Regions from separate parts of the Micromonospora sp. WMMD975 genome, predicted to be linked through region 2. Evidence: riboswitches for the same ligand, from Rfam matches in the RefSeq annotation. Region 2 holds a riboswitch; the other holds the start of a gene.
What was found. A riboswitch is a leader RNA that binds a small molecule or an ion and turns the genes downstream of it on or off. The one in region 2 is predicted to bind thiamine pyrophosphate.
Positions count from the first base shown of each region.

Region 1: it holds a riboswitch for thiamine pyrophosphate, as region 2 does, so the genes downstream of both, O7613_RS21665 (thiamine phosphate synthase) here and O7613_RS18605 (ECF transporter S component) in region 2, are expected to answer to the same signal.

Region 1 covers NZ_CP120739.1:4,919,914-4,934,987, reverse strand. Annotated here, with positions in the region: gene O7613_RS21695 (hypothetical protein) at 1-1,080, opposite strand, end outside; gene O7613_RS21690 (methyltransferase) at 1,188-1,793, shown strand; gene O7613_RS21685 (ATP-binding cassette domain-containing protein) at 1,835-3,514, shown strand; gene O7613_RS21680 (nucleotidyltransferase domain-containing protein) at 3,511-4,308, shown strand; gene O7613_RS21675 (aldo/keto reductase) at 4,576-5,538, shown strand; gene O7613_RS21670 (DUF559 domain-containing protein) at 5,953-6,774, opposite strand; TPP riboswitch at 6,984-7,093, shown strand; gene O7613_RS21665 (thiamine phosphate synthase) at 7,088-7,714, shown strand; gene thiO (glycine oxidase ThiO) at 7,708-8,838, shown strand; gene thiS (sulfur carrier protein ThiS) at 8,829-9,029, shown strand; gene O7613_RS21650 (thiazole synthase) at 9,026-9,799, shown strand; gene O7613_RS21645 (thiamine phosphate synthase) at 9,880-10,551, shown strand; gene thiD (bifunctional hydroxymethylpyrimidine kinase/phosphomethylpyrimidine kinase) at 10,631-11,419, shown strand; gene thiC (phosphomethylpyrimidine synthase ThiC) at 11,437-13,020, shown strand; gene O7613_RS21630 (hypothetical protein) at 13,252-15,074, opposite strand, start outside.
Region 2 covers NZ_CP120739.1:4,269,643-4,284,716, forward strand. Annotated here, with positions in the region: gene O7613_RS18560 (metal ABC transporter permease) at 1-219, shown strand, start outside; gene O7613_RS18565 (metalloregulator ArsR/SmtB family transcription factor) at 254-556, shown strand; gene O7613_RS18570 (transcriptional repressor) at 553-948, shown strand; gene O7613_RS18575 (hypothetical protein) at 994-1,599, shown strand; gene O7613_RS18580 (hypothetical protein) at 1,609-1,779, shown strand; gene O7613_RS18585 (acyl-CoA dehydrogenase family protein) at 1,837-3,786, opposite strand; gene O7613_RS18590 (DUF6328 family protein) at 3,887-4,390, opposite strand; gene O7613_RS18595 (SIS domain-containing protein) at 4,482-5,231, opposite strand; gene O7613_RS18600 (alpha/beta hydrolase) at 5,228-6,064, opposite strand; TPP riboswitch at 6,142-6,248, shown strand; gene O7613_RS18605 (ECF transporter S component) at 6,324-6,914, shown strand; partial or broken gene O7613_RS18610 (ABC transporter ATP-binding protein) at 7,008-8,432, shown strand; gene O7613_RS18615 (energy-coupling factor transporter transmembrane component T) at 8,684-9,484, shown strand; gene O7613_RS18620 (MTH1187 family thiamine-binding protein) at 10,828-11,124, shown strand; gene gndA (NADP-dependent phosphogluconate dehydrogenase) at 11,252-12,694, shown strand; gene O7613_RS18630 (hypothetical protein) at 12,797-12,982, opposite strand; gene O7613_RS18635 (isoprenyl transferase) at 13,051-13,863, opposite strand; gene recO (DNA repair protein RecO) at 13,860-14,735, opposite strand; gene O7613_RS18645 (DUF4097 family beta strand repeat-containing protein) at 14,837-15,074, shown strand, end outside.

The sequences.
Region 1 (15,074 bases), 650 kb from region 2:
GGCCCGGCGTTCCAGCACCCCCCGGTTGAGGTGCAGCTCGATCAGGTCGTACATGATCTCGCGAGCGGTCGCGTCGTCGGTCGGGATCCGCTCCCCGTCGGTGCGGGTGACCAGGCAGAAGGCGAGGTAGTGGCCGCGTACCTGCCAGCCGACCCGGGCGGCGGCCTTCTCCACCACCTCGGTGTCCTCGCCCGCGGCCATCCCCCGGAACCGCCCCTGCCGGTCGTCGAGCAGCGGCCGGAGCCGGTCGCGTACCCGTTGGGCGCTGGCCAGGTCGGTCAGGTTGAACAGTCCGGCGGTGAGCAGGTGGTCGCCGTCGGGGGAGCGGAGCGTGCCCCGGACGACCTGGTTGCAGCCGAGCCGCGTCAGCAGGTCGGCGATCTCGCCGGTGGCCGACACCGCGCAGTTCGTACTCGCCTGGGTCTTGAGCACCTGGTAGGCGGGCTTGCCGTCGGTGATCACCAGTTGCTTGCCGGGGAAGAGTTCCTTGGTGGTGAGCGCCGCCTGGTCGGTGTCCCGGGAGTCCAGGTCGGACCGGTCGGGCGCGTTCGGGTCGGCCTCGCCCGGCGGGGTGGTCGGCGCGCTGGCCGGTGGCGTGGTGGCCCGGTCGTCGAGCAGCGCCGCCACGGCCAGCCCGGTGAGCGAGAGCAGGAGCAGCACGGCCGCGCCCCCGATCAGCGTCCGCCAGAGGCCGCCGCCGCGTCGGTCGACCCGTCGGCCGCGGGGCAGCTCGGACACGTTCGTGGCGCGGAAGGACGGGCTGGCCGGGATCGGCACGGTGGGCCGTGCGGTGGCCGCCGGTACCGGCTGCGGCACCGGCGGCGCGGGCTGCGGAACCGGAGCGGGCGCCGGCGGCGGCGCGGGTCGGCCCGGCGTCGGGGCGGGCGGCGCGGGGGCGGGCGCGCGGGCGGCGTCGGGGGCCGGGCCGGCGCCTCGGGCCGGCGGCAGCGACGGCGTGGGGAATCGGGAGGGCGACGGGCCCGCCGGCGGCGGCGTCGGGGTCGCGGGCCCGGTCGGGGCCGACCCGGGCTGCGGGTACTCCAGGAAGGCGTCCTCATCGGACTCGTACCGATACACCATGCGAGATAGAGTAGGGCCGATTGTCCCTTTCAGGGGGAATATCGGGAAATTCCGGCAGAGTGGCGTGCGCCGACGGCCCCTCGCCCGGCCGGTGCGAGAATGCCGGCGTGACCGGCGACCACTACTTCACCGCTGAACCCGCCACCCCGGCCCGCCCGCGCGAGGTCGAGTTCTCCGTCGCCGGGCGCGACTACGCCCTCAGCTCGGCGAGCGGCGTCTTCTCCGCCGACCGGCTCGACCCCGGCACCGCCGTGCTGCTGCGCAAGGCCGACCTGCCGGGCCCCGACGTCACCGGCCCGCTGCTCGACATCGGCTGCGGCTTCGGCCCGATCACCTGCGTCCTGGCCACCGTCGCGCCGACCGCCACCGTCTGGGCGGTCGACGTCAACGAACGGGCCCGCGCCCTCACCACCGCCAACGCCGACCGGATCGGCGCCGCCGACCGGGTCCGGGCCGTCGCCCCCGACCAACTGCCGCCGGACGTCACGTTCGCCCAGATCTGGTCCAACCCGCCGATCCACATCGGCAAGGCGGAACTGCACGACCTGCTGTTGCGCTGGCTGCCTCGGCTCACCCCGGACGGCGTGGCCTGGCTGGTCGTCGCCCGCCACCTCGGCGGCGACTCGCTGCACCGCTGGCTCGTCGAGCAGGGATGGCGGGTCGAGCGGCACGCCAGCCAGAAGGGCTACCGGGTGCTCCGGGTCACCCGGTAATCGGGTGTCGCCCGCACCACTGCCTCGGGCAGGATGCCCGGGTGGGATACGTGGACGTGGCAGGGGTCGGGCACATCCTCCCGGACGGGCGGCAGCTGTTCGGCGAGGTGTCGTTCCGGGTCGGTGAGGGCGCCAAGGTGGCGCTCGTCGGCCCCAACGGCGCCGGCAAGACGACCCTGCTCCGGATGGTCGCCGGCGACCTGCCGGTGCGCAGCGGCGCGATCGCCCGCTCCGGCGGCCTGGGCGTGATGCGGCAGTTCATCGGCATGATCGGCGACGAGTCGACACTCGCCGACCTGGCCCTGTCGCTCGCCCCGCCGGCGCTGCGCGACGCCGGGCGCCGGCTCGTCGAGACCGAGGCGGCCATGCGCACGGCCGAGGTCCGCGGCAAGTACAGCTCCGCCGCCGGCAAGGCCCAGCTCGCGTACGCCGACGCGCTCGCCGCCTGGGGTGAGAGCGGCGGGTACGACGCCGAGGTGCTCTTCGACACCGTCACCACGATCGTGCTGGACCTGCCGTGGGACGACGCCCGCGACCGGCCGGTCCGGACCCTCTCCGGCGGCCAGCAGAAACGCTTCGCGCTGGAGCTGCTGCTACGCGGCCCGGACGAGGTGCTGCTGCTCGACGAGCCGGACAACTTCCTCGACGTGCCGGGCAAACGCTGGCTGGAGACCCGGCTGCGCGAATCCGGCAAGTCGGTGCTCTACGTCTCGCACGACCGGGAGCTGCTGGCCCAGACCGCCGACCGGGTGGTGGCCGTGGAGGGCGGCAGCGCGTGGGTGCACCCCGGCGGCTTCGCGAGCTGGCACGAGGCGCGGGTGGCCCGGCACGCCCGCCTCGACGAGCTGCGCCGGCGCTGGGACGAGGAACACCAGAAGCTGCGCGAGCTGATGCTGATGTACAAGCAGAAGGCCGCGTACAACGACGGGCTGGCCTCCCGCTACCAGGCCGCGCAGACCCGGTTGCGCAAGTTCGAGGAGGCCGGGCCGCCGCCCGTACCCCCGAAGGACCAGGACATCCGGATGCGGCTGACCGGCGGGCGGACCGGCAAGCGCGCGGTGATCGCCGAGCAGCTCGAGCTGGACGGCCTGACCTACCCCTTCGACCTGGAGATCTGGTACGGCGACCGGGTCGCGGTGCTCGGCGCGAACGGGACCGGCAAGTCGCACTTCCTGCGCCTGCTGGCCCGCGGTGGCACCGACCCCGACCCGGGCAACACCCCGGTCGACGGCGCCGCCGCGCTCACGCCTGTCGCGCACGACGGCGTGGTCCGGCTCGGCGCCCGGGTCCGACCCGGGCACTTCTCGCAGACCCACGACCGGCCGGAACTGATGGAGAAGACGCTCGTCGAGATCCTGTGGCGGGGCGACGAGCACCGGGCCGGCATGGACCGGCACGCGGCCATGGGGGTGCTGTCCCGCTACGAGCTGGCCGGCCAGGGCGACCAGCGGTTCGGCACGCTCTCCGGCGGCCAGCAGGCCCGCTTCCTGGTGCTGCTGCTGGAGCTGTCCGGGGCCACGCTGCTGCTGCTCGACGAACCGACCGACAACCTCGACCTGGCCTCCGCCGAGGCGCTGGAAGCCGGCCTGACCGCGTTCGACGGCACGGTGATCGCGGTCACCCACGACCGGTGGTTCACCCGCACCTTCGACCGGTTCGTGCTGTTCCGAGGCGACGGGGACGTGGTGGAGACGCCGGAGCCGGTCTGGGACGTCGGGTGATCGACGCCGAGCTGGTCGACCGGCTCTGCGCGGTCGACGGCGTGGTCGCGGTGGCGCTCGGCGGCAGCCGGGCCCGCGGCGACCACCGGCCCGACTCCGACTGGGACGTCGGCCTCTACTACCGGGGCGCGCCGGACCTCGCCGGGCTGCGGGCGGTCGCCGCCTCGGTCGCCGACGGCCCGGCGGAACTCACCGCGCCCGGTGGCTGGGGGCCGTGGGTCGACGGCGGCGGCTGGCTGCGCGTCGGTGGGGTCGCGGTGGACTGGATCTACCGTGACCTGGACCGGGTACGCCGGGTCTGGGCCGACTGCCGGGCCGGCCGCTACACGGTGGCGACGCAGGCCGGGCACCCGCTCGGGTTCTACTCCCACGCGTACGCCGGGGAGGTGGCGCTCGGCCGGGTGCTCGGCGACCCGACCGGCGAGCTGACCGCGCTGCGGGCCGAGACCGTCGACTACCCACCGGCGCTCGGCGCGGCGCTTCTGGCCGGCGGATGGGAGACCGGCCTGCTGCTGGACGCCGCAGCCAAGGGCGCGACCTCCGGCGACGCCGGGTACGTGGCCGGCTGCCTGTTCCGGGCGGTCGGCGTGCTGGCACAGGCGCTGCACGGGCGGGCCGGCCGGTGGCTGGTCAACGAGAAAGGCATGATCACCTCCGCCGGCCGGTTGCCCGGTGCGCCGCCGGAGTTCGCCGGACGCGCGCAGGCGCTGCTCGGCGCGGTGGGGCGTACCCCGGCGGAGCTGTCGGCGACGGTGGCCGACGCCCGCGCGTTGGCTGTCGACGTGCTCGGCTGAGCCGCCGCCGCCGGCCGGTGTGGGCCGGTGGCGCGGAATGGGCCGGTGGTGCGGGGTGGGCCGGTGGTGCGCTGTCGGGCCGGCGTTCCGGCGTCGGCCGGCGGGCTGGTGTGGCCGGTGGTGTCGGCGGGCGGGCTGGTGGGCCGGGGGCTGGCGGGGCTGGCGTCGGATGGAGGGTTCGACGTCCGGACGGTGGGCGGTGAGGCGGCTAGGAACTTGATGTCGGGGATGACTCAGCTCGGCGATGGTCCGCTCGCCGGGCATAGGGTGGATCTCGTGAGTGAGATGACCTATCGCCGGCTGGGCGACTCCGGGCTCGTGGTGTCCGTGGTCGGCATCGGCTGCAACAACTTCGGCCGCAAGCTCGACCTCGACGGCACCCGGGCGGTGGTGGACGCCGCGCTCGACGCCGGGATCAACTTCTTCGACACCGCCGACATCTACGGCGAGCCGCAGGGCGGCTCCGAGGAACTACTCGGCCAGGCGCTGAAGGGCCGCCGGGACGACGTGGTGGTCGCCACCAAGTTCGGCATGGAGATGAACGGGGCGAACGGGCCGGACCACGGCGCCCGGGGCGCCCGCCGCTACATCGCCCGCGCGGTCGAGGCGTCGCTGCGCCGGCTCGGCACCGACCACATCGACCTCTACCAGATGCACGAACCCGACCCGGGCACGCCGATCGACGAGACGCTCGCCGCGCTCGACGACCTGGTGACCGCCGGCAAGGTGCGCTACCTCGGCAATTCCAACTTCGCCGGCTGGCAGATCGCCGACGCCGACTGGACCGCGTCGTCGGCGGGCCGCACCCGGTTCATCTCCGCGCAGAACCACTACTCGCTGCTGGAGCGGGGCGTGGAGGAGGAGATCATCCCGGCCTGCGAGCGGTTCGGCCTCGGCATGCTGCCGTTCTTCCCGCTCGCCAACGGGCTGCTCACCGGCAAGTACAAGCGGGGCCAGGAGCCCCCGGCGGGCAGCCGGCTCGCCGGCGGCGGCCGGTACGCCGAACGGCTGGCCGCAGCGCGTTGGGACACCATCGAGGCGATCGAGGCGTACGCGGCGGAGCGCGGAGTGAGCATGCTGAAGGTGGCCATCGGCGGACTCGCCGCCCGACCTGCGGTGACCTCGGTGATCGCCGGCGCGACCACGCCCGAGCAGGTACGCGCCAACGCCGACGCGGGCACGTGGCAGCCCACCGCCGAGGACCTGACCACCCTCGACGCCCTCCTCTAGCCGCCACCCACCCGCGCTGCCCTCCCACCCGCGCTGCCCTCCCACCCGCGCTGCCCCTCCCACCCGCGCGGCAACTCGTGAGTGGAACGTCATGGACGTCTCCGGGCGGTTTTGACGTCCATGACGTTCCACTCGTGGGCGGAGACGCCGGTGAGTGGAACGCCAAGGACGTCTGCGGGGCGGAGCCTGGCCAAGCCGCGAGACCACTCGGCACCGAACTCAGCAGTGGGACGTGCGTCGGCGTGCTCGGGCCAGCACCGGCACAGCCGGCGCGGGGCCGGCCGAGCGGGCGGTGCGATGTGACGCGACCCGCCCGGCCTCGGGGCGGTCCGGGGCCGGGCCGTGCGGCCGTGCGGGGTCAGCGGGGCCGTGCGGCGGGTGCGGGGTCAGCGGGGCCGTGCGGCGGTGCGGGGATCAGTGGGGCCGGGTGGTGGCGCGGCGTTCCGCGAGGGCCTGGTGGACCAAGGCGACCGTGGCCTCGGGGCGGCGCAGCACGTCGTCGGCGGTGAACCGGAGCACGACCCACCCGGCCGAGCGGAGCGCGTTCAGGCGTGCCACATCCCGCCGGAACTGTGTCCGTTCCCGGTGGTGGTCGCCGTCGTACTCGACCGCGATGCGCAGAGCCGGCCAGGCCAGGTCGACCCGGGCCACGAAACGCCCGCCGTGGCGCACCTCGTGCTGGGCGGTCAGCGGGCCGAGACCGGCGTCGAGGAGGAGCAGCCGGAGCCGCGTCTCCATCGGAGACTCGCTCGCCGGCTCGGCCAGCGTCAGCACCTCGCGCAGCAGCGACGAGCCCGGCCAGCCCGGGCGTTCCGCGGCATAGGCGCGTAGCGCGGTCAGTTCCACCATCCGGCGACGCAGCAGCGCGTCGACGGCGACCAGCGCCTCCGCCCGGGGACCATGGCGACCGAGGTCGAATGCGGTGCGCAGCGCGGTGGTCACCGGCAGCCCGGCGAAGCGGGTGCGATCCCGCTCGGACACGGGTGACCGCACGATCGACAGCCGGGGATGTGCGCGCAGCCGGGCGGTCGTCGGCAGGAGCACGGTTACCGGATCGCCCCGGGTGAGCAGGTCGACACCGAACAGCCAGGCGGCGCTTCGGCCGGCCACGGCGGCGCCGGGCGGTAGTCGCAGCGCGGCTGCGTCGCACCACATCCGGGGGTCGTCGGCGCGGTGGGCGTCCCGGTGCACGTACACGTCCGGCAGCAGGCGGACCCACGTCGGGCCGCGCAGCATCCGCCGCGTGATGCGTCCCTCGGCAACTGCTCGGCTGGCTCGGAACGGGCACGCGGACAGGTCATGCGGGACGCGGGCGCGGGTCGACATCCGGAGAGCGTGTCGTGATGCGACGGGCACCCGCCGACCCGATCCGCCGAGTGGCGTGGTCCTGGGAAAAACGTCACCCGGTCTTCCGTACGGCCGGGGGCGCGTCGTACGGTAGGCCGCAAGTGACCCACGGGAGCCCGGTGGACCGGGCTGAGAGGGGGGCTGCCAGCCCCCGACCGTCGAACCTGATCCGGATAATGCCGGCGCAGGGAGGAGCGTTGCCGTGCCGTCCCTGGGACGACTGCATCTCATCACCGACACCCGACCGGGGCGGGATCCGCTCGCCGTGCTGCGTGCCGCCCTGCCGGTGGCGCGCGCCGAACTCGTCGTGCAGGTGCGCGTGACCGACGACGCCACCGATCGGGAGGCGTACGACCTGGCTCGTCGGGTGGTCGGCGCGTGCCTGCCGTACCGGGCGCGTTGCCTGGTCAATGACCGGTTGCACGTGGCGCTCGCGGTGGGCGCGGCCGGCGGTCACGTCGGGGCGGACGACCTGCCGGTGGCCGCCGCCCGTCGGGTGCTCGGCGCCGACGCGGTGCTCGGCGCGACCGCCCGGGAGCCGGGCGCCGCCCGCGCGGCTGTCGACGCCGGGGCGACCTACCTGGGCGTGGGCCCCTGCCACGCCACCACCACCAAGCCGGGCCTGCCCGCGCCGATCGGCCCGGACGGGGTACGCGCCGTCGCCGGGTCGGTGACCGTGCCGGTGATCGCCATCGGCGGGGTGACCGCCGCGTCGGTGCCGGCGTTGCGGGCGGCCGGCGCGTACGGGGTGGCGGTGGTGGGCGCGCTCAGCGGGGCGGCGGATCCCGCGCAGGCCACCGCCGAGTTGCTGCGGGCGCTGACGTGTTAAGCGGGGCCCCTTCCTCTACCGAAAGCGTTAAGCGGGGCCCCCGCCTTAACGATGTGGGGGTGGTGGGGGGTGGGCCGGTGGGGTGGGCGATCGCATGGCGGTGTGCGCAGCGCGGGCTGCGGGTGGTGGTGCACGACGACCGGCCCGGGTCGGGCGCGTCCCGGGTGGCCGCCGGGATGCTCTCCCCGGTCGCCGAGGCGTACTTCGGCGAGCACGAGCTGACCGGGCTGCTCGTCGAGTCCGCCCGCCGCTGGCCCGGCTTCGCCGCCGACCTGACCGAGGCGAGCGGCGTCGATCTCGGCCACCGCACCGACGGCACGCTCGTGGTCGGGCTCACCGCCGACGACGTGGCCGTGGCGGGGCGGCTGTGGGCGTACCAACAGGGGTTGGGGCTGCCGATCACCCGGCTGCGCCCGTCGGCGCTGCGCGACCTCGAACCGGCGTTGACCACCCGGGTGCGCGGCGGCGCGGTCGCGCCCGGCGACCACCAGGTCGACCCGCGGCGGCTGGTCGCCGCGCTGCGCACGGCGGCCGAACGGGCCGGTGTGACGCTGCGGCCGGCGCACGTCGGCGCGTTGTCCGAGGTGGACGCCCGGGTCACGGTGGTCGCGGCCGGCTGCGGCGCGGCCCCGCTCACCGGGCTGCCGGTGCGGCCGGTGAAGGGGCAGGTGCTCCGGCTCCGCGCGCCCGGCGGCGGTCCGCCGGGCTTCCGGCACGTGATCCGGGGGTACGCCGACGGCGAGCCGGTCTACCTGGTGCCCCGGGACAGCGGCGAGGTGGTGGTCGGCGCGACCGTGGAGGAACGCGCGGACACCGAGGTCACCGCCGGCGGGGTGCTGACGCTGCTCCGCGCCGCCGTCGAGCTGGTGCCGGAGCTGACCGAGTACGAGCTGGTGGAGACCGTCGCCGGGCAGCGCCCGGGCACGCCTGACAACGCGCCGATCCTCGGGGCGCTGCCCGGCCGGCCCGGCGTGCTCGTCGCCACCGGGCACCACCGGCACGGCATCGTGCTCACCCCGGTCACCGCCGACCTGGTCACCGACCTGATCGTCACCGGCGAGCCGGATCCGGCGCTCGCCCCCTTCAGCCCCGACCGGTTCGGGAAGGAGCGCACGTGGAACTGATCGTCAACGGCGTGGAACGGACGCTGCCCGACGGCGTCACGGTCGCCGAGGTGGTGCGTACGGTCACCGGGCAGCAGCGCGGCCTCGCGGTCGCGGTCAACGGCGAGGTGGTGCCGCGCGGCGGCTGGCCGGCGAGCGTGCTGCGCGACGGCGACCGCGTCGAGGTGCTCAGCGCCGCGCAGGGCGGGTGAGCGGGATGCCCCTGGAGATCGGTGGCGTCGCGTTCGGCTCCCGGCTGGTGCTCGGCACCGGCGGCGCGGCAAACCTGCACGTGCTGGAGGCGGCGATCCACGCCTCCGGCACCGAGTTGGTGACGCTCGCGCTGCGCCGGGTGGGCAGCAGCACGCCGGGCGGGCTGCTCGACCTGCTGGAACGCTGCGGGGTGCGGCTGCTGCCGAACACGGCCGGCTGCCGGACCGCGGTGGAGGCGGTGAAGGTGGCGCACCTGGCCCGGGAGGCGTTCGACACCGCCTGGGTGAAGCTTGAGGTGATCGGCGACGAGCGCACGCTCCTGCCCGACGGGGTGGAGCTGCTGCGCGCCGCCGAGGACCTGGTGGCCGACGGGTTCACCGTGCTGCCGTACACCTCGGACGATCCGGTGCTGGCCCGGCGGCTGGCGGACGTGGGCTGCGCGGCGGTGATGCCGGCCGGCTCGCCGATCGGCTCCGGCCTGGGCATCGGCAACCCGCACCACATCCGGCTGATCCGGCAGGCCGTGGACGTGCCGGTGATCCTCGACGCCGGCATCGGCACCGCCTCCGACGCCGCGCTCGCCATGGAGCTGGGATGCGACGGGGTGCTGCTGGCAAGCGCCGTCACCCGGGCCGCCGACCCGGTGGCGATGGCCACCGCGATGCGCCACGCGGTCGAGGCCGGCCACCTGGCGTACGGCGCGGGTCGCATCCCCCGCCGCGACCACGCCCTCCCGTCCACCCCCGACGAAGGCCGACCGGACCTGTGACCGGCCCCGCTGCCACCGATCCCGGCGAGCACCCGCCCATCGAGAGCGATCTTGATACGCGCACGCCCCTCCAGGGGCGGATGCGTACCAAGGTCCGCCGGCGTCCGAGCGGATTGGTGCTGCTGACGGATCGGCGGGTGGCTCGGGGGCCGCTCGTCGAGGTCGTCGCCTCGGCCGTGGGTGGGGGAGTGCGGTGGGTGGTGCTGCGGGAGAGGGACCTGCCGCGCGCCGAGCGCCACGCCCTCGCCGTCGAGCTGCGGGCGGTGCTCGCCGACGTCGACGGCACGCTTGTCGTCGCCGGCCCCGACCCGCTCGACGGGAACGCCGTGCACCTGCCCGCCGCCGGCCCGTACCCGCCACCGCGCCTCGGGCTTGTCGGCCGCTCCTGCCACGACACCGACGAGCTGGCCCGACTGACCACCGAGGACTGCGCGACCATCTCACCCGTCTTCCCCACCGCGACGAAGCCCGGCTACGGCCCGCCGCTGCGGCCGGAAGGGTTACGCGAACTGGTGGCGGCAAGTCCGGTCCCGGTGCTCGCCCTCGGCGGCATCGAAACGCCGGAGCAGGTGCGGGCCTGCGTCGCGGCGGGTGCGGTTGGTGTCGCCGTGCTCGGCGCGCTCATGCGCGCCGAGTCCCCGAGCGATACCGCCACCACCCTGGGCAGTGCTTTCAATGAGGCGTCCACCCCGGTGTCGCGCCCCGCACCCGACGGCGGAGATCTCCCCGAGAAGGGCTGCGGCCGACCGTGACCACGGAGGGATCAAGCCTGACCGCCCGGAGTGGGCACGGTCGGCCGCAGCCCTCACCGCAACCAGAGAAGGAAAGACAGTGACGCCGACGACCATCCTCACCATCGCCGGCTCCGACTCCGGGGGTGGCGCCGGCATCCAGGCCGACCTCAAGACGTTCGCCGCGCTCGGGGCGTACGGAACGAGCGTCCTCACGGCGGTCACCGCGCAGAACACCCGGGGCGTGGACGCGGTGCTGCCGCTGCCCCCGCAGACCGTGCGCGACCAGCTCGACAGCGTGCTCGGCGACTTCGACGTGCGCGCGGTGAAGACCGGGATGCTCGGCACCCCGGCGGTCGCCGAGGCGGTGGCGGAGGCGGCCCGGGGCGGTCGGCTGCCCCGGCTCGTCGTCGACCCGGTGCTCGTCGCCACAAGCGGGCACCGGCTCGGCGTGGTGGAGGCGGTCGAGCGGCTGCTCCCGTACGCCCAGGTGGCGACGCCGAACTGCGCGGAGGCCGCGGCCCTCACCGGACGCCGGGTGGAGACGGTCGAGGAGATGGTCGCCGCGGCGGAGGCGCTCGCGGCGCGCGGCCCGGCGTTCGTGGTGGTCACCGGCGGCGACGTCGACGCGGCAGGTGAGTCGGTCGACGTGCTGGCCGGCGGTGGGACGACGCGGCTGCTGCGCGCGCCCCGGGTGGCGACGCGGCACAACCACGGCACCGGCTGTTCGTTCGCCGCCGCCGTCGCGGTCCGGCTGGCGGCCGGCGACCCGGTGCCGGTCGCGGTGACCGCCGCCAAGGAGTACGTGACCCGCGCGCTGACCGGCGCGCGGGACTGGGAGTTGGGCGCGGGACGCGGCCCGATGGACCACTTCGGCTGGTCCGCTTGAGCGACAGGGAGGCTGTCATGCAGGCACGTCGCAAGGTGTACGTGGAGGGGACCCGGCCTGATGTCCGGGTGCCGTTCGCCGAGGTGACACTGACCGGGGACAACCCGCCGGTGCGGCTCTACGACACTTCCGGCCCCGGTTCGGACCCGGAGGTGGGGCTGCCCGCGCTGCGCGGGCCGTGGATCGCGGAGCGGGGGGACGTCGCGCCGGTGCGGGGCGCCGGCAGCCCGCTGGCCGGGACCCGGCCGACCCAGCTCGCGTACGCCCGGGCCGGGACCGTCACGCCGGAGATGGAGTTCGTGGCGATCCGGGAGGGGGTGACGCCGGAGTTCGTCCGGGGCGAGATCGCGGCCGGCCGGGCGGTGCTGCCGCTCAACGTCAACCATCCGGAGTGCGAGCCGGCGATCATCGGCAAGGCGTTCCTGGTGAAGGTGAACGCCAACATCGGCACCTCGGCGGTGACGTCGTCGGTGGCCGAGGAGGTGGAGAAGCTCACCTGGGCCACCCGGTGGGGCGCGGACACCGTGATGGACCTGTCGACCGGCAGGCGGATCCACGAGACCCGCGAGGCGATCGTGCGCAACTCGCCGGTGCCGATCGGCACCGTGCCGATCTACCAGGCGCTGGAGAAGGTCGGCGGCGATCCGGTGAAGCTGAGCTGGGAGGTGTTCCGCGAGACCGTGATCGAGCAGGCCGAGCAGGGCGTCGACTACATGACGGTGCACGCCGGCGTGCTGCTGCCGTACGTGCCGCTGGCCGTGGACCGGGTGACGGGCATCGTCTCCCGAGGTGGGTCGATCATGGCCGCCTGGTGCCTGGCGCACCACGAGGAGAACTTCCTCTACACCAACTTCCGCGAGCTGTGTGCGCTGCTCGCGCGCTACGACGTGACCTTCTCCCTCGGCGACGGGCTGCGTCCCGGGTCGATCGCGGACGCCAACGACGAGGCGCAGCTCGCCGAGCTGCGGACGCTCGGCGAGCTGACCACCGTGGCCTGGGAGCACGACGTCCAGGTGATGATCGAGGGCCCGGGGCACGTGCCGATGCACAAGATCAAGGAGAACGTGGACCTTCAGCAGGAGTGGTGCCACGAGGCGCCGTTCTACACGCTCGGCCCGCTGACCACCGACATCGCTCCCGCGTACGACCACATCACGTCCGCGATCGGCGCGGCCATGATCGGCATGTTCGGCACCGCGATGCTCTGCTACGTCACGCCGAAGGAGCATCTCGGCCTGCCGGACCGCGACGACGTGAAGGCCGGCGTGATCGCCTACAAGATCGCGGCGCACGCGGCCGACCTGGCCAAGGGGCACCCGGGCGCGCAGGGCTGGGACGACGCGCTGTCGAAGGCCCGGTTCGAGTTCCGCTGGGAGGACCAGTTCAACCTGGCGCTCGACCCAGACACGGCGCGGGCCTATCACGATGCCACGCTGCCGGCCGAGCCGGCGAAGACCGCGCACTTCTGCTCGATGTGCGGGCCGAAGTTCTGCTCCATGAAGATCACCCAGGAGCTGAAGGACTACGCGGTGCGGGGCATGCGCGGCAAGTCCGAGGAGTTCGTCGCCGGCGGCTCCCGGGTCTACCTGCCGCTGGCCTGAGCACCCCGTCCGTCCGCCCGCGGGATGGCCGGACGCCAGCTCGGCGAAGTGGCGGTATCCGGCCGGCGGGGATGCCACCACTTCGCCGTAGTGGCGTCGATCATTGACCGGAACTCGCTAGCCGCCCTGTCTCGCGTTCGTACACCTGCGCGGCGTCCCGAGTGGACCTGTCACGTGGTCCGAAATGGCCCCCTGGAGGAGCCGTTTCGGACCAAGATCTGGGCACCGGCCTCAGTCGCGGTGGTGCCGGCCGGTACGCAGGGAGCGGGCGTCGTCGGCGTTGTCGTCGGCGGCGAGACCGGCGACCCAGTCGACGTACTCCTCGTCCGGCGTGGCGCTCGGCCCGGCCGCGTCGTCGGCCGGTTCCGAACCGCTCCGGTCCCGGTTGCGCCGGAACAGGCCGCGTCGGCCCTTCGACTTCCCGCCGGCAGCCTCGGCGTCGTCCGCCCCGGCGTGCCGGCCCGGCGTCGCCTCCCGGTCGGAAGGCTCCGCACCCGGACCGGTCGTGGCCGTTTCCGCGTCGCCGCCCTGAGCCGGCACGGTCGCGCCGGATCCGGTCCGACCGGCGGAGCGGGCGTTGGTGGCGAGGGCGTCCCATCCCGTGCTCCGGCCCGGCTCGGGCGGGCCCTGGTGGCGCGGACGGGGTGCCGACTCGGCCCGGCCCGTCGCGCCGTCGCCGTCCCGCTCGGTCACGGCGCGGCCCCGTACGCCGGCCGGCTCACCCGGCGCGGCCGGCTCACCCGGCGCGTTGGTCGGCTTGCCTGGCGCGTTGGTCGGCTTGCCTGGCGCGGGCGGCTTTCCGGGTCCGGTCGACGGTTCTCCCGGTGCGGTGGCGTCGGCCGGGCGGGTCGGGCGGCTCGCCGCCGGGGGGATCGGCCAGGCCGGCCGCACGTCCCCCGGTCGTTCGGGCACGTCGTCGAAGATGGAGAACCGCGGCCGGGGCGACGCGGGCGGGGTGGGGCTGTCGGCCGGCTCGGCGGCGAAGAAGAAGCTGCGCGGGCGGCGGGCCGGCTTCGGTGCCGCGGTCGGCGGCTCGGCCGGCGCGATGGGGTCGGCCGGCGCGATGGGGTCGGCCTGGGCGATGGGGTCGGCCGGCGCCGGGACGGACGCACCGGCCGTGGCGGCTCCGGCTGCCGGCCGGGTGGCTGCCGGCGGAGCCACGGGCTGCGGGGCGGCTGCCGGCGGGGTCACCCGCTGCGTGGCGGTGGGCGGCGGGGCCACGGGCTGGGGGGCGGTGGGCGGCGGGGCCACGGGCTGGGGGGCGGCAGCTGGCGGGGCCACCGGCTGGGGTGCGGCGGGTGGTGGGCTCACGGGCGACGGAGCGGCGTCCGGCGGGGCGACGCGGCGGCCGGCGGGCCGCCGGGCAGCGGTCGGCGTGCCGTCGTTCCCGATGGGCGCCGGAGCAGGGCCGCCGGCCGGCCTGTCCCCGTCCACCGCCGGCTCCGCGGGGCGGTCCGTCGGCGTCGGCCCGTCCGCCGTCGGCGTGGACCGGGCGGCGGTGCGGCCCCGCCGCGGCCGGGTGGCCCGCGGCGTCGCGGCCGGCTTGGGCGCGGCGTCGGCCGTCGCCGGCGCCGTGCGTGGCTCGGCATCGATCGGCGCCGTGCGCGGTTCGACGTCGGTTGTCGGCGTGCGTGGTTCGACGTCGGTTGTCGGCGTGCGTGGCTCGGCGTCGGTTGCCGGCGGGGCCGTCCGGGGCTCGGGTCCGGTCCGGACCGGTTCGGCCGTCGCCGGTGGCTCGACTCCGGCCGGCCCGCCCGCCGGCGCCCCGGTGCCGCTGCCGAGCGGATCCGGCCCGGTCGGAGGCTGCGGACCGGGGCGACCGGCGGCCAGGACGTCGATGGCCGAGGTCCGCCGGCCCGGCGGCAACAGGCCGGGCATCGGCAGGCCGCGGGTTGCGCTCTCGTCGTTCGACCCGCCGGCCTCCGGCCAGTCCCAGTGCGCGGGTGCCGGCGCGCCGGCCGAGGTCGGGGTCGGGGTCGGGGTTGCGACGGCGGAGGCCGGGGTGGGCGGGGTGGCCGAGGCGGTAACCCCGGCCGGCAGCGGCGCGAGGATGT
Region 2 (15,074 bases):
GCGGCCATGGCGCTGGGCCTGTTCGCCGCCGGGGCCGGGATCTGGGTGGCCGCCACCGCGGACACCGCGCCGGGCGCCTCGGTGGTGCTGGTGGCGATCGGCTCGTTCCTGGTGGTGGCGCTGCTGGCGGCCGGCGGGCGGGCAGTGCGGCGGCGCGTCCGGCCGACGGCGACGCAGGCGGCGGTCGAGCCGGCCGAGCACGAGGTGGTGCTCGGATGAGGCCGGCACAGCCGACACTGGTTATCGTTACGGGGTGACCGGCTCCAACGGGTACGACGTCTTCGAGGGCGCGGGGGATCTGCTGCGCGCCCTCTCCGCCCCGATCCGGCTCGCCATCGTGAGCGAGCTGGCCGAGGGCGAGCGCTGCGTGCACGAGCTGGTCGAGAAGCTCGGCGCGCCCCAGCCACTCGTCTCCCAGCACCTGCGGGTGCTGCGCGGGGCCGGCGTGGTGCGCGGCTCGCGGCGCGGTCGGGAGATCGCGTACGCCCTGGTCGACGAGCACGTCGCGCACATCGTGGCGGACGCGGTCAGCCACGCCGGGGAGGGACCGGCATGACCACCGGCACCCCACGCACCACCCGGCAGCGCAGCGCGGTGAGCGCCCTGCTGGACGAGGTCGAGGGCTTCCACAGCGCCCAGGACCTGCACGCCATGCTGCGCCGGCGCGGCGACCGGATCGGGTTGACCACGGTCTACCGGACGTTGCAGGCGCTCGCCGACGCCGACGAGATCGACGTGATGCGCCCGCCGGGCGGCGAGCACCTCTACCGGCGGTGCAGCGGCGGCCACCACCACCATCTGGTGTGCCGGGGCTGTGGTCGTACCGTCGAGGTGGCCGGCCCGGCGGTGGAGAAGTGGGCGGACCGGATCTCCGCCGAGCACGGCTTCACCGAGGTCAGCCACACCCTGGAGATCTTCGGCACCTGTCCGGCCTGCGCCGGCCGGTAAAACCGACCGGTGCCGCCGCGGCCACGCCGTGGCAGGCTGTGCGGCGTGAAGATCTACGCCGACCGCTTTCCGACCGCCCTCCGCCAGCTCCTCACCGATCTGCTCGTGGTCGTCTGGGTGTACGCGGCGATCCGCTTCGCGTTCTGGGTGCACGACCTGGTGGAGAAGCTCGCCGTACCCGGGCAGAAGCTGGAGGGGGCCGGCGGCGGACTCGCCGACAACCTGGCCGAGGCCGGCGGCAAGGTGGGCCGGGTGCCGCTTGTCGGCGACGAGCTGACCGCGCCCTTCACCCGGGCCGCCGACGCCGCCCGCGCGATGGCCGACGCCGGCCGCGACCAGCAGGAGCTGGTCGGCCAGCTCGCGGTGGCGCTGACCGTGGCGGTGCTGGTGTTCCCCCTCGGGCTGGTGCTCGTCGGTTGGCTGCCGCTGCGGGTGCGGTGGATGCGCCGGGCCGGCGCGGCGAAGGCCATGTCCGCCGCGCCGGGCGGCCGGGACCTGCTGGCGTTGCGCGCGCTCGCCGGCCAGCCGCTGTCGAAGCTCAACCGGATCGCGCCGGACGTGGCCGAGGCGTGGCGGCGCGGCGACGACGCGACCGTGGACGCGCTCGCCGCGCTGGAGCTGCGCGGGCTGGGGCTGCGCACCGGCCGGTAGGGTGTGCCGGTGCTGTACTTCCTGATCGTCGTCGCCGTGCTGCTGCTCGTCTACGCGGGCGTGCTGGTGAGCTTCGTCCGCAAGGGCCGCAGGATCCCGCCGGCGGCGTACCTCGTGCTGGCCGCCCTCAACGGTCTGATCCTCGCCGCGGTGATCGCCTGGGCGGTCGCCCGCCGCTGAGCGGTGTTAAAAGGGGCCCCCGCCTATACCGAAAGCGTTAAGCGGGGGCCCCTCCTTTCACAGCCGGCGGCGGACGTCGTCGGCGGTGGAGGGGCCCGGCTGCCAGCGGGCCACCCAGGGCAGGTCGGTGGGGGGCGTGAGCACGCCGGCCTCCACCGAGGCGTAACGGCCGGCGACGATCCGCTTCGCGGCGGCCACGTCCACCGAGTCGGTGTTCGACCACAGGCCGGTGAACAACTCGTCGACGCGCAGTCGCGCCTGCCGGCAGAACAGGTCGGCCAGCTCGACGTTCTCCGGGTGCTCGGACCGCTCGGCGTAGGCCCGGACGCAGACCGCGGACATCGCGAACAGCTCCGCGCCGATGTCCACCACCCGGCCGAGGAACGCCTGCTTGCGCTCCATCTTTCCCTGCCAGCGGGACATCGCGTAGAACGTCGAGCGGGCCAGCTTGCGCGAGGTCCGCTCGACGTGCCGCAGGTGCCCGGCCAGCGGCCCGAACTCCTGGTAGGCACCCGGCGCCTGCCCCTTGCCGACGGCGAGCGTGGGCAGCCACTTGGCGTAGAACGCGCCGGCCCGCGCGCCGGCTGCCGCCTTGCGGCCCAGCCCGGCGTCCGGGTCGATGATGTCGCCGGCCACCGACAGGTGCGCGTCGACCGCCTCGCGGGCGATCAGCAGGTGCATGATCTCGGTGGAGCCCTCGAAGATCCGGTTGATCCGCAGGTCGCGCAGGAGTTGCTCGACGGCGGCCGGGCGTTCGCCCCGGGCTTCGAGCGACTCGGCCGTCTCGTAGCCGCGCCCGCCCCGGATCTGGATCAGCTCGTCGGCGATCCGCCAGGCCATCTCGCTGGCGTAGAGCTTGACGAGCGCCGCCTCGATCCGGATGTCGTTGCGGTCGTCGTCGGCGAGCAGGCAGGACAGGTCCAGCATGGACTCCATGGCGTAGGTGGTGGCGGCGATGAACGCCAGCTTCTTCGCCACCGCCTCGTGCTCGCCGACCGGCCGGCCCCACTGGACCCGGTCGGCGGCCCACTCCCGGGCCACGTTGAGCGCCCACTTGCCGGCGCCCACGCACATCGCCGGCAGCGACAGCCGGCCGGTGTTGAGCGTGGTCAACGCGATCTTCAGGCCCTTGCCCTCCCCACCGATCACGTTCTCGGCCGGCACGAACACGTCGTGGAACCGGGTGAGGCTGTTCTCCAGGCCGCGCAGCCCGACGAAGGAGTTGCGCCGCTCCACCGTGATGCCGTCGCTGTCGCCCTCCACCACGAAGGCGGTGATCCCGCCGCGACGGCCCTCCGCGGCCGGCACCCGGGCCATCACCACGAGCAGCGTGGCCACGGTGCCGTTGGTGGCCCAGAGCTTCACCCCGTTGAGGCGGTAGCCGGCGCCGTCGGCGGTCGGCTCGGCGGTGGTGGCGAGCCGGGCCGGGTCGGAGCCGACGTCCGGCTCGGTGAGCAGGAACGCGGACACCTCGCCGGCGGCCAGCCGGGGCAGGAACCGCTGCTTCTGCTCGGCCGTGCCGAACATCTTCAGCGGCTGCGGCACGCCGATCGACTGGTGCGCGGAGAGCAGCGCGCCGATCGCCGGGTTCACCGAGCCGGCGAGCATCAGCGCCCGGCAGTAGTGCAGGTTGCTCAGCCCGAGGCCGCCGTACCTGCGGTCGATCTTCATGCCGAAGGCGCCGAGCCGGGCCATCCCGTGGAACACCTCGTCCGGGATGTGCGCGTCACGCTCGATCGCCGCGCCGTCCACCTTGCTGCCCAGGTAGGCCCCGAACGCGCCGAGGAACTCGTCGGCGCGGGCCACGTCGTCCGGGTCGGACCGGGGCCACGGGTCGATCAGGTCGAGCCGGAACCGGCCGAGGAAGAGTTCCTTGCCGAAGCTGGGGCGGTCCCAGGCCGACTCGCGAGCCGCCTCGGCGACCTGACGGGCCTCCTTCTCGGAGACCTGGCCGGCCTCGGTGGGCAGCGGCCCCACCCCGTCGGCGTTGTTCTGTGTCGTGGTCACGGCTGCCTCCTGGATGGTCGGTCCGGATGCGACGAAATCGACGCTACCCCCGGGTGTTACCCAGGGGTAGCCTCGCGTGCACGCCCGATTTGGCGGACCGTCAGCCGGCGGTCAGCGTCGCCGGGTCGTCGTCGTCATCGTCGATGTCGTCGTCGCCCCAGCTGCGGCGGCTGAACGGCAGGATCGCCCAGAAGAGCAGGAACCAGATCCCGGTGAGCGCGCTGAGCAGGAACGCGATCGGCCGGTCCAGCACGAAGTCGGTGACCAGCAGGACCGCGCTGACCATCGCGATCAGCATGAAGAACAGGCCGCCGGACGCCATCCGGTGGGCGAAGCGGACCAGTTCCGGCTTGCGCCCCTGCCGGAACAGCGCCCGGTGGAACGCGACCGGCGAGATGATCATCGCGGCGGCCGCGGCGGCGGCCAGCAGCGCCACGACGTAGACGTCGCGCTGGAAGTCGGTGGTCCGGTTGAACGCGTTGCTGAACGGCATGGTCAGCAGGAAGGCGAAGAGGATCTGCACACCGGTCTGCGCCACGCGCAGCTCCTGGAGCAGGTCGGCGAAGTTGCGCTGCCAACGCTGCTTCTCGGATTCCTTGGACACTCGTGAACCTCCGGTGAAGACGGCACGGCCGGCGGGTGAACGCCCGCCGGCAGCAGCGCCTGTGCCCGGTTCAGATGATCACGAAACCGACTCAGGAACCCCGGCGGATCCGGCCCGCGTACCGGGCCTCCCACTCGGCGTTGTGCTCGTCCCCGCCGGCGATGTTCGCCGACAGGTAGACCGGCGGACGCTCCCCCGCCGCCACCAGCCGGGCCACCACCTCGACGGTGATCTGCTGGGCCAGCAGCGCGGCGGTGATCGAGGAGACCGCGCCGACCGCGCCACCGTCGGGCAGCGGCAGCGTGGCGTCGCCGTACGGGGCGCCGTTGTCCAGCACCACGTCGGCGAAGTCGGCGAGCTTGCGGCCGGACGGATGCCGCGAGGTCATCCGGGCCGAGTGCCGGGCCGAGGTGACCGCCACCAGACCGTGCCCGTGTTCCTTCACCACGGACGCGAACTCCACCATCGCCCCGTTCACGCCCGAGTTGGAGGCCAGCACGAACACGTCCGGCGGCCGGACCGGGGCCAGCTCGTAGAGGCGGTGCGCCACAGCCGGCTCGCGTTCCAGCTTCGGGCCGAGCACGTCGGCCGGCTCACCCCCGACGAGCACCAGGTCACGCAGCGCGATCCGGTTGGTGGGCACCAGTCCGCCGGCGCGGCCGGCGATCTCCATGGCGAGCGCCTCCGAGTGCCCGGTGCCGAAGGCGTGCACCACCCCGTCGGCGCGTACCGCCGCGGCGATCAGGTCGGCCGCCGCGGCCACGTTCTCCCGCTGCTCGGCGGCCACCCGGCCCATCATCTCGGTCACCGTGGCCAGGTACGCCTGGGCGCTCACCGTCATGTCTGCTCCGTTCCTCGCACCCGGGCCAGGATCGCCTCGGCCAGCGGGCCGGGGGCCTCGTCGGGGATCCAGTGGCTGACGCCGGGAAGCGTCACGAAGCGGTAGTCGCCGGTGACGTGCGCCGCGCACGCCTCGGCGGCGGTCCGGCCGATCGCCACGTCCTTCTCGCTCCACACGTACGTGGTCGGCGCCGCCACCGGGCCGACCGCCTTCATGTCCGACCCGTTCATCGCCCGGTACCAGTTCAGCGCGACGGTGAGCGCGCCCGGCTCGCGCATCGGCTCGGCGTAGCGGGCCACCGCGTCCGCGTCGCCGACCCCGCGCAGCAGCCGGCGCAGCGCGGCCCCGCGCAACGCCAGCAGCACCGTCTCGGCCTTGCCAGGCATCCGGAACAACGCCATGTAGGCGGACTTCGCCTTCTGCCGCGGATCGGTGGCGAGCGCATGCCCCATCGCGGCCGGGTGCGGCACCGACACCGCGGTAAGCGTCCGCACCCGCTCCGGGTGCGCCGCGGCCAGGCCCCAGGCCACGATCGCGCCCCAGTCGTGGCCGACCAGGTGCGCGGTGGTCACCCCGAGCGCGTCCAGCACGGCCGCCGCGTCGGCCACCAGCTCCGGGATGCGGTACGCCTCGACGGCGTCCGGCCGTGCGCCGGGCGAGTATCCGCGCTGGTCGAGGGCGTACGTGCGCAGCCCGGCGGCGTGCAGCGCGGGCGTCACCGCATCCCACTCGCCGGCGTGCTGCGGGAAGCCGTGCAGCAGCAGGACCGGATCGCCGCCCTCGGGGCCGCCGGTGCGTACCTCGAATGTCAGATCCCGCGCCTCGACCCGCATGATCGCCACCATACCGACCCGCGCCCTGCTGGGCCTGGCCCCGACATCGGTGCTAGCGTCTGCCGTTGAGACAACTTCACATCCGACAGGGGAGCGCACAGCGCTGAGAGTGCGGGCCGGTGCCCGCAGACCCTCGAACCTGATCTGGGTAATGCCAGCGCAGGGAGTTCGGTCGACCTCCAGCCGCGTCGACGTCCGGGCACATTCCGGGCGCGGCGTGCGTCTTCTCCTGGTTCCGCACCACGAACTGGGAGTCCGCATGAACCACACCGACAGCAACCGCTGGCGTACCGTCGACATCGTCGTCGCCTCGGTGATCGCCGTCGCCTTCGGCGTCGTCTTCTGGGCCTGGGGCCTGCTCTGGAGCGCCACCGACGCGGCGTTCGCGTTCTTCCCGCCGGCGCAGGCGGTGCTCTACGGCGTGTGGCTGATCCCGGCGGTGCTCGCCGGCCTGATCATCCGCAAGCCGGGCGCGGCGCTCTACTGCGAGACGGTGGCCGCGATCGTCTACGCGCTGCTGGGCAGCCAGTGGGCCGGCATCGTGATCCTCCAGGGCCTGATGCAGGGCATCGGCGCCGAGCTGGCGTTCGCCGCGTTCCGCTACCGCTCGTTCAAGCTGCCGGTGGCGACGCTTGCCGGCGCGCTCACCGGTCTCGGCGCGGCCATCTTCGACTTCGTCTACTGGAACAAGGCATACGACCTGACCAACTACCGCATCCCCTACGCCCTGATCACCATCGCCAGCGCCACGATCATCGCGGGCGTCGGCGCCCACGTCCTAACCCGCGCCCTGGCCAACACCGGCGTCCTGGACCGCTTCCCCGCCGGTCGCGACCGAGCCCTGGTCTGACGGGTATCCCGCTGTCGATCATGAAGTTGACGGTGATTTCTGCGCGTGTGGTGCCGTCAACTTCATGATCGACGAGGCAGAGGGGGTGGAACGGTGAGTGGGGTGGTGCTGCGGGGGTTCGGGTGGCGGCACGGGGGGCGCAGACGCTGGGCTCTGCGCGGGGTGGACCTGCGCGTCGAGAGCGGGGAGCGGGTGCTGCTGCTCGGTGCCTCCGGGGCCGGCAAGAGCACGCTGCTGGCGGCGCTGGCCGGGCTGCTGCCCGAGGACTCCGGCGAGCAGGAGGGCACCGTCGAGATCGACGGGCTGGACCCGCGCAAGGCCCGCGAGCGCGTCGGCGTGCTCTTCCAGGACCCGGAGACCCAGCTCGTGATGGCCCGCTCCGGCGACGACGTCGCGTTCGGGCTGGAGAACCGGGGCGTGCCCGCCGAGGAGATCTGGCCCCGGGTCGACGAGGCGCTGCGCCGGGTCGGCTTCCCCTACCACCGGGACCGCCCCACCGCCGCGCTCAGCGGCGGCGAACAGCAACGGCTCGCCCTCGCCGGGGCGCTCGCGCTGCGGCCCGGGCTGCTGCTGCTCGACGAACCCACCGCCAACCTCGACCCGGCCGGCGCCGCGCTGATCCGCCGCGCCGTCGCCGACGCCGTCGACCCGGACACCACACTGATCCTGGTCGAGCACCGGGTCACCGAGGCGCTGCCGCTGATCGACCGGGTGGTGGTGCTGGAACCCGGTGGCGGGGTGCGGGCCGACGGCCCACCCGAGGCGGTGTTCGCCGCGCACGGCGAGGCGCTGGCCGCCGCCGGGGTCTGGGTCCCCGGGCACACCACGCCGCCCCGACACGCCACCACACCACCCGGGGACGTGCTGCTCACCGCCGACCGGCTCGGCCTGCCGCCCCGGCTGGCCCCCACCGACCTTCGGGTACGCGCCGGCGAGGCGCTCGCCGTGCTCGGCCCCAACGGCGTCGGCAAGTCCACGCTGGCGCTGCTCCTCGGCGGCCTGACCCGCCCCGGCACCGGCACGGTCACCGCCTCCACCGCACTTGCCGGCCGGGACGCGCGTACTTCCCCGCACCGGTGGCGGGCACCCGCGCTGGCCGGGCGGATCGGCTCGGTCTTCCAGGACCCCGAGCACCAGTTCGTCACCGCCACCGTCCGCGACGAACTGGCCCTCGGCCCGCGCCGGACCGGCCGGACCGAGGCGGAGGTCACCGCCACCGTGGACGCGCTGCTGCACCGGCTGCGGCTGGACCGGCTCGCCGGCGCCAACCCGTACACCCTCTCCGGCGGCGAGGCGCGGCGGCTGAGCGTGGCGACCGCCCTGGCCACCGCGCCCCGCCTGCTGATCTGCGACGAGCCCACGTTCGGCCAGGACCGGCGGACGTGGCTGGAGCTGGTCGACCTGCTGGCCGAGCTGCGCGACGCCGGCCACGGCATCGTCACGGTGACCCACGACGCGGACTTCGTGGCCGCGCTGGCCGACCGGACGCTCACCCTGGACCACCCGACCGTGTCCCCCGCGCCGAGCCACCCTTCCGGGGCCACCCAGCCGATTCATCCTTCCAGGACCGCCCAGCCGGGACACCCTCCCGGATCCGCCCAGCCGAGCCACCCGGCCGGATCCGCCCAGCCGGGCCACCCTTCCGGGTCCGTCCAACCGGGCCACCCGGCCGGATCCGCCCAGCCGAGCCACCCGGCCGGATCCGCCCAGCCGGGCAGTCCCGGGCCGGGGCAGCCGGCGTCACCGCCGAACCGAGGGGCGGATGCGCCGTGATCAGCCTGGAACCGGTGGCGACGCCGGGCGCCCCGCTGGCCCGGCGCAACCCGGTGGCGAAGCTGGCCGCCGCGATGGTGTTCACCATCGTGCTGGTGGCGACCCTGGACCCGGTCGCGCCGGCCATCGCCATCGCCGTCGAGCTGGCCGTGCTGCCGCTGTTCGGCGTCCGCTACCGGGTGCTGGCCCGGCGGGCGTGGCCGCTGCTGGCCGCCGCCGCCGGCATCCTGGTGACGCTTGTGCTCTTCGCCGCCGACCGGTCCGGTCGGGTCCTCGTCGAGGCCGGACCGGTGCTGGTCACCGAGGGCGTGCTGGTCACCGCGCTCGGGCTGGTGCTGCGGATGCTCGCGGTGGCGCTGCCCGGGATCATCGTGTTCGCCACCACCGACCCGACGGACCTGGCCGACGCGCTGATCCAGAACGCCAAGGCCCCGGCCCGGTTCGCCATCGGCGCGCTTGCCGCGTTCCGGCTGGTGCCGCTGCTCGAACAGGAGTGGCGGATGATCAGCATGGCCCGCCGGGCCCGGGGCGTGGACGCCGGCCGCAACCCGGTGGCCAAGCTGCGGCTCTTCGCGTCCACCGCGTTCACGCTGTTGGTCGGCGCGATCCGGCGGGGCACCCGGCTGGCGGTGGCGATGGACGCGCGGGGCTTCGACGCCGGCACCCCGCGTACGGTCGCCCGCCGACAGCTCTTCACCCGGGCCGACGGGCTGTTGATCGCCGGGGCGGCGCTGCTGGCCGGCGCGGCCCTGACGGTCAGCGTGCTGCTCGGCACCTTCCGCCCCCTGATCGGCTGACCCGACCACCCCCTCAACCCGGCTTGGTCCAGCCCAGCCCGGTCCGGCTCGTGATCGCCGAGTGGAGCCACCCGCCGCGCTCCCGCAGGGCGAACAAGCCCTCCGACACACACCGAAAGCCGCAACACCTCCATATGCCCCTCCAGGTCCCCTCTCCCCCGCCGAGGTCCCGCGTGCTGGCGTCGATCTTCGACTTGTGGCACCTCCAATATCAGAACAAAACCGACACTTATTGGCACCCCAAGTCCAAGATCGAGAGACAGCCACAGAAGGGCGAGAGCCATCTATAGATGGCGCGTCGGGGTCCACGGTGCTGGCCGGGGCGGGTGATTGATCAAGGAGTTCGCGTGGTCGTGAAGGCGGAAATCCGACGCAAAATCCTTGATCACGGCCGGGAGAAGCCCCGGCGACCGCCCCAGCGCCGGTTCGGCGGTGATCATGAAGTTGGCGGCCCCTCTCCGTCCCTTTTGTCGCCGCCAACTTCATGATCAACGGGTTGGATTGAAGATCTTGGAAGGGGAGGGCCCCTGGAGGGGCCGGGAGCTTCCAAGATCTGTGGCGCATACGGGACGCACGGGAGCCGGGGACGGTCGGCGGTCAGCTACGCCGGAAGGCGTAGAAACGGTTTTGGCCTGACCGCTGGCTGTGGCCGGACAGCCGAGCATCGCGGCCGGCGGGCGGGCCGGCCTTCGGCGGCGCTGGGCGAGCCGACCCCGAACCAGCCAACCCCGAACCAGCCAACCCCGAACCAGCCAACCCCGAACCAGCCGATACCGAACCGGCCGATACCGAACCGGCCAACCCCAAACCGGCCAACCCCGGACCAGCCGACGCCGACACAACCGGACCGACTGAACCGGGCAACGCCGGCACAGCCGGACCGGGTGAACCGGGCAACGCCGGCACAGCCGGACCGGGTGAACCGGGTAACGCCGGCACAGCCGGACCGATGGAACCAGCCGAGGGCAGGGTCTTCGGTGTCGATGGGGGCACGGCGAGCGCGTCGGCATCGGTCGGGGGCAACCCCAGCGGGGACGGCTTACGGGACTTCTTCGGGGTGCGCTTCGCGGGCATCCGCGGGCCTCCTGTCTGTCGGGCGCGCCGACCTGGACGCGCCGGGGCGCGCCGACCAGGGACGCGCCGAGCGGGTGCCCCGGATCCGACCACGACAGTCACCGCGAACAACGGCGGCGGGAACGAGGATGCGGACGCCCGGAGCGGGACGGGTCCACGGCACGTGTGGCGGCGGACCGGTGCTCGGAGGAAGGGCGTCACTTACGCATACCGACACGCTAGCCCGCGCCCGCCCCACCCGCACCCGAATTACTGGCACCATCGGCGACATGCTGATCGCGTTCTCGATCACCCCGCTCGGCGTGGGTGAGTCCGTGGGCGACCTGGTCGCCGACGCCGTCCGGGTGGTACGTGAGTCCGGCCTGCCGAACCGGACCGACGCCATGTTCACCACGGTGGAGGGTGAGTGGGACGAGGTGATGGCGGTGGTGAAGCGGGCCGTCGACACCGTCGCGGCCCAGGCGCCCCGGGTCAGCCTGGTGCTCAAGGCCGACCTACGCCCCGGCGTGACCGAGGCGTTGACCGCGAAGGTGGCACACGTGGAGGCGCGGCTCGCCGAGGGGTGAGACGAGCCGCCACCGGCTCCTCACCCACCGTCGAGGTGTGATCCGCTCACCCGGTGACCGCGATACGGTCGCATGACGGCAGCGAGGACGGTCGCGGTACGCGGCGCGGACGAGAGGGGCGGTACGCATGGCAGAACAGGCGACGGCGCAGATCGGGGTCACCGGTCTGGCGGTGATGGGTCGCAACCTGGCCCGGAACCTGGCCCGCAACGGCTTCTCCGTGGCGGTGCACAACCGGTCGCCGGAACGCACCCGCAGCCTGGTCGCCGAGCACGGCGACGAGGGCACCTTCGTGCCGTCCGAGTCGCTTGCCGACTTCGTCGGCTCGCTGGAGCGGCCGCGTGCGGTGATCGTGATGGTGAAGGCCGGCGCGCCGACCGACGCCGTGATCGACGAGCTGATCCCGCTGCTGGAGGAGGGGGACATCGTCGTCGACTGCGGCAACGCGCACTTCGCCGACACCCGCCGCCGGGAGGAGGCGCTGCGCGAGCACGGGCTGCACTTCGTCGGCACCGGCGTCTCCGGTGGCGAGGAGGGCGCGCTGCTCGGCCCGAGCATCATGCCGGGCGGCTCGGCGGAGTCCTACCAGAAGCTCGGGCCGATCTTCGAGAAGATCGCCGCGCAGGTCGAGGGCGAGTCGTGCTGCCGGCACGTCGGGCCGGACGGCGCGGGCCACTTCGTGAAGATGGTGCACAACGGCATCGAGTACGCCGACATGCAGCTCATCGCCGAGGCGTACGACCTGTTGCGGGCCGGTCTGTCGGCGAGCCCGGCGGAGATCGCGGAGATCTTCCGGGAGTGGAACGGCGGCGAGTTGGAGTCGTTCCTCATCGAGATCACCGCCGACGTGCTCGGCCACACCGACCCGGCGACCGGCAAGGCGTTCGTGGACGTGGTGCTCGACCAGGCCGAGCAGAAGGGCACCGGCCGCTGGACCGTGCAGAGCGCGCTGGACCTGGGCATCCCGATCACCGGCATCGCCGAGGCCACGTTCGCCAGGTCGCTGTCCGGCCACGCCGACCAGCGCGAGGCGGCCCGCCGGGTGTTCCCCGACGCCGGCGAGAAGTGGCAGGTGGAGGACCGGGACACGTTCGTCGAGGACGTGCGCCGCGCGCTGCTGGCCAGCAAGATCGTCGCGTACGCGCAGGGCTTCGATCACATCCGCGCCGGCAGCCGGGAGTACGACTGGGACATCGACCTGGGCGGCACGGCCACCATCTGGCGGGGCGGCTGCATCATCCGGGCCCGCTTCCTGGACCGGATCAAGGAGGCGTACGACGGCGAGCCGGACCTGGCGACGCTGCTCGTCGCGCCCTGGTTCGCCGACCGGGTCAGCGCCGGCGTCCCGGGCTGGCGGCGGGTGGTGGCCGACGCGGCCCGGGCGGGTGTGCCGACACCGGCCTTCTCGTCGTCGCTCGCCTACTTCGACGCGCTGCGCGCCGAGCGGCTGCCGGCCGCGTTGATCCAGGGTCTGCGGGACAACTTCGGCGCGCACACCTACCGTCGGGTGGACCGGGACGGCTCGTTCCACACCCTGTGGGCGGGCGACCGCTCCGAGGTGGAGGGCTGACGCCCGGGAGCGCTGACAGTGGAACGCCCCGCGGTCCGGCCGGAGAGGCCGGGGCGCGGGGCGTTCGGCTCGACGGCCGGAGTTGCCCGGCCGTCGAGGGGGTCAGAAGAACCGACGTCGCTTGGCCTTCTGCGGCCGGATCAGGTCGGCGCCCTTGGTCAGCAGGCGGCTCACTCCGGTCGGGCCACGGCGGGCCTCAAGCGTGTGACTGAGCCGGCGGGCACCGGCCGCCGCCAGCGGCACGGCGACCGCCATGATCGCCCACTGCCCGATCCGCTTCTGAATCATGTGGTTCACCTCCGCGTTTGCTGGTATCCCTGTTCGATACCCAGCGTGTCGCGTCGGTAAGCGTGAGCTCAGCCTCCCGGGGCCACCGGGTTGGGCAGCGCCCCGCCGAAGCGGCGGTCCCGCTGCGCGTACAGCTCGCAGGCGTACCAGAGGTGACGGCGGTCGAAGTCGGGCCAGAGCGTGTCCAGGTAGACCAGTTCCGCGTACGCGGTCTGCCACAGCATGAAGTTGGAGATGCGCTGCTCGCCGGAGGGGCGCAGGAACAGGTCGACCTCGGGCACCTCGGGGTGGTAGAGGTAACGCGCCACCGTCTTCTCGGTGACCTTGCCCGGGTCGAGCTTGCCGGCGGCGACGTCCCGGGCGATCGCGGCGGCGGCGTCGGCGATCTCGGCCTGACCGCCGTAGTTGACGCAGAACTGGAGCGTCAGCGTCGAGTTGCCGCGGGACATCTCCTCGGCGGTCTGCAACTCGGAGATCACGCTCTTCCAGAGCCGCCCGGCCCGGCCCGACCAGACCACCCGTACGCCCAGGTCGACGAGCTGGTCACGGCGGCGGCGGATGACGTCGCGGTTGAAGCCCATCAGGAAGCGGACCTCGTCCGGCGAGCGACGCCAGTTCTCGGTGGAGAACGCGTACGCCGACAGGTAGGGCACGCCCAGCTCGATCGCGCCCTCGATGGTGTCGAAGAGGCTGTGCTCACCCTGCTCGTGCCCCTTGGTGCGGGGCAGGCCGCGTTCCTTGGCCCAGCGGCCGTTGCCGTCCATCACGATGGCGATGTGCCGGGGCAGCGCGGCGGCCGGCAGCGCCGGCGGCCGGGCGCCGGACGGGTGCGGGGTCGGCGGGGTCGGCTCGCGGCGGGTCGCCCTCGTCGAACGGATCACTCGGTCATCTCCCTGTTCACACCAGCGGCGGCGGGTCCGGCGCCGGTGCGCGGCGGGACCACACCCGGCCTCGCGCCGCCGGGCGGCGGGACCGTGCCGGCCGCCGGGGCACCCCGGTCGACCAGCGGCAGCGAGCGTAGCGCGCGCTCCAGATGCCACTGGAGGTGCGCCGCGACCAGACCGCTGCACTCCCGGCGTACGCCGGTGTCGGTGGCGTCGGCGTGCGCCCAGTCGCCGCTGGTCAGCGCGGACATCAGCAGGAGCGTGGCCGGCGCGGGGTGGGCGGCGCCCGGGGGGCGGCAGTCCGGGCAGACGGCGCCGCCGGCCGGCACCGAGAACGCGCGGTGCCGGCCCGGCTCGCCGCAGACCGCGCAGGCGGACAGCGCCGGCGCCCAGCCGGCGAACGACATGCCGCGCAGCAGGTAGGCGTCGAGCACGAGGGTGGTGGCGTGGTCGCCGCGGGCCAGGGACTTCATCGCGCCGAGGGTGAGCTGGAACAGCCGCAGCGACGGCTCCCGCTCGACCGGGGTCAGCCGCTCGGCGGTCTCGGCGATCGCGCTGGCCGCCGTGTAGCGGGGGTAGTCGCCGAGGAACCGCTTGCCGTACAGCTCGATCGCCTCGACCTGGCTGACGGTGTGCAGCGAGCTGCCCTGGTTGCCCTTGGGGTCACCGGCGAGCTGGAGGTCGACGTGCCCGAACGGCTCCAGCCGGGCGCCGAACCTGCTGGTGGTGCGCCGGACGCCCCGGGCCACCGCGCGCAGCCGGCCGTGCCGGCGGGTGAACAGGGTGATGATCCGGTCGGACTCGCCCAGCTTCTGCACACGCAGCACCACCGCGTCGTCGCGGTAGAGCTGTCGACGGTAGCCGGCCACCGGCCCATTCTCCTCGGGGTGCGATCTCAGGGTTGGTTCGGGGTGGACCGGCGGACCATCCCCGATGTGCCGGCCGTCCGGCCGGCCCTAGGGTTCTGGCCATGGCTTCGCTCCGAACGGCCGTCCGGCCCCGCGTGGTGGTGGCCGCGACCGCGACCGCCACGCTCATCGTCCTCGCCGGGTGTGACACCCTCTCGTTCCGTCGCCTCGACTACGACCAGACCGAGCGCACCAGGATCACCCGGATCAACGTGGACGGCGACGGCTCGGGCGACGTCGTGGTCCGGGCCAACGGTCCGGCCGACCAGGTACGCATCAAACGGGTGGTCCGCTACGAAG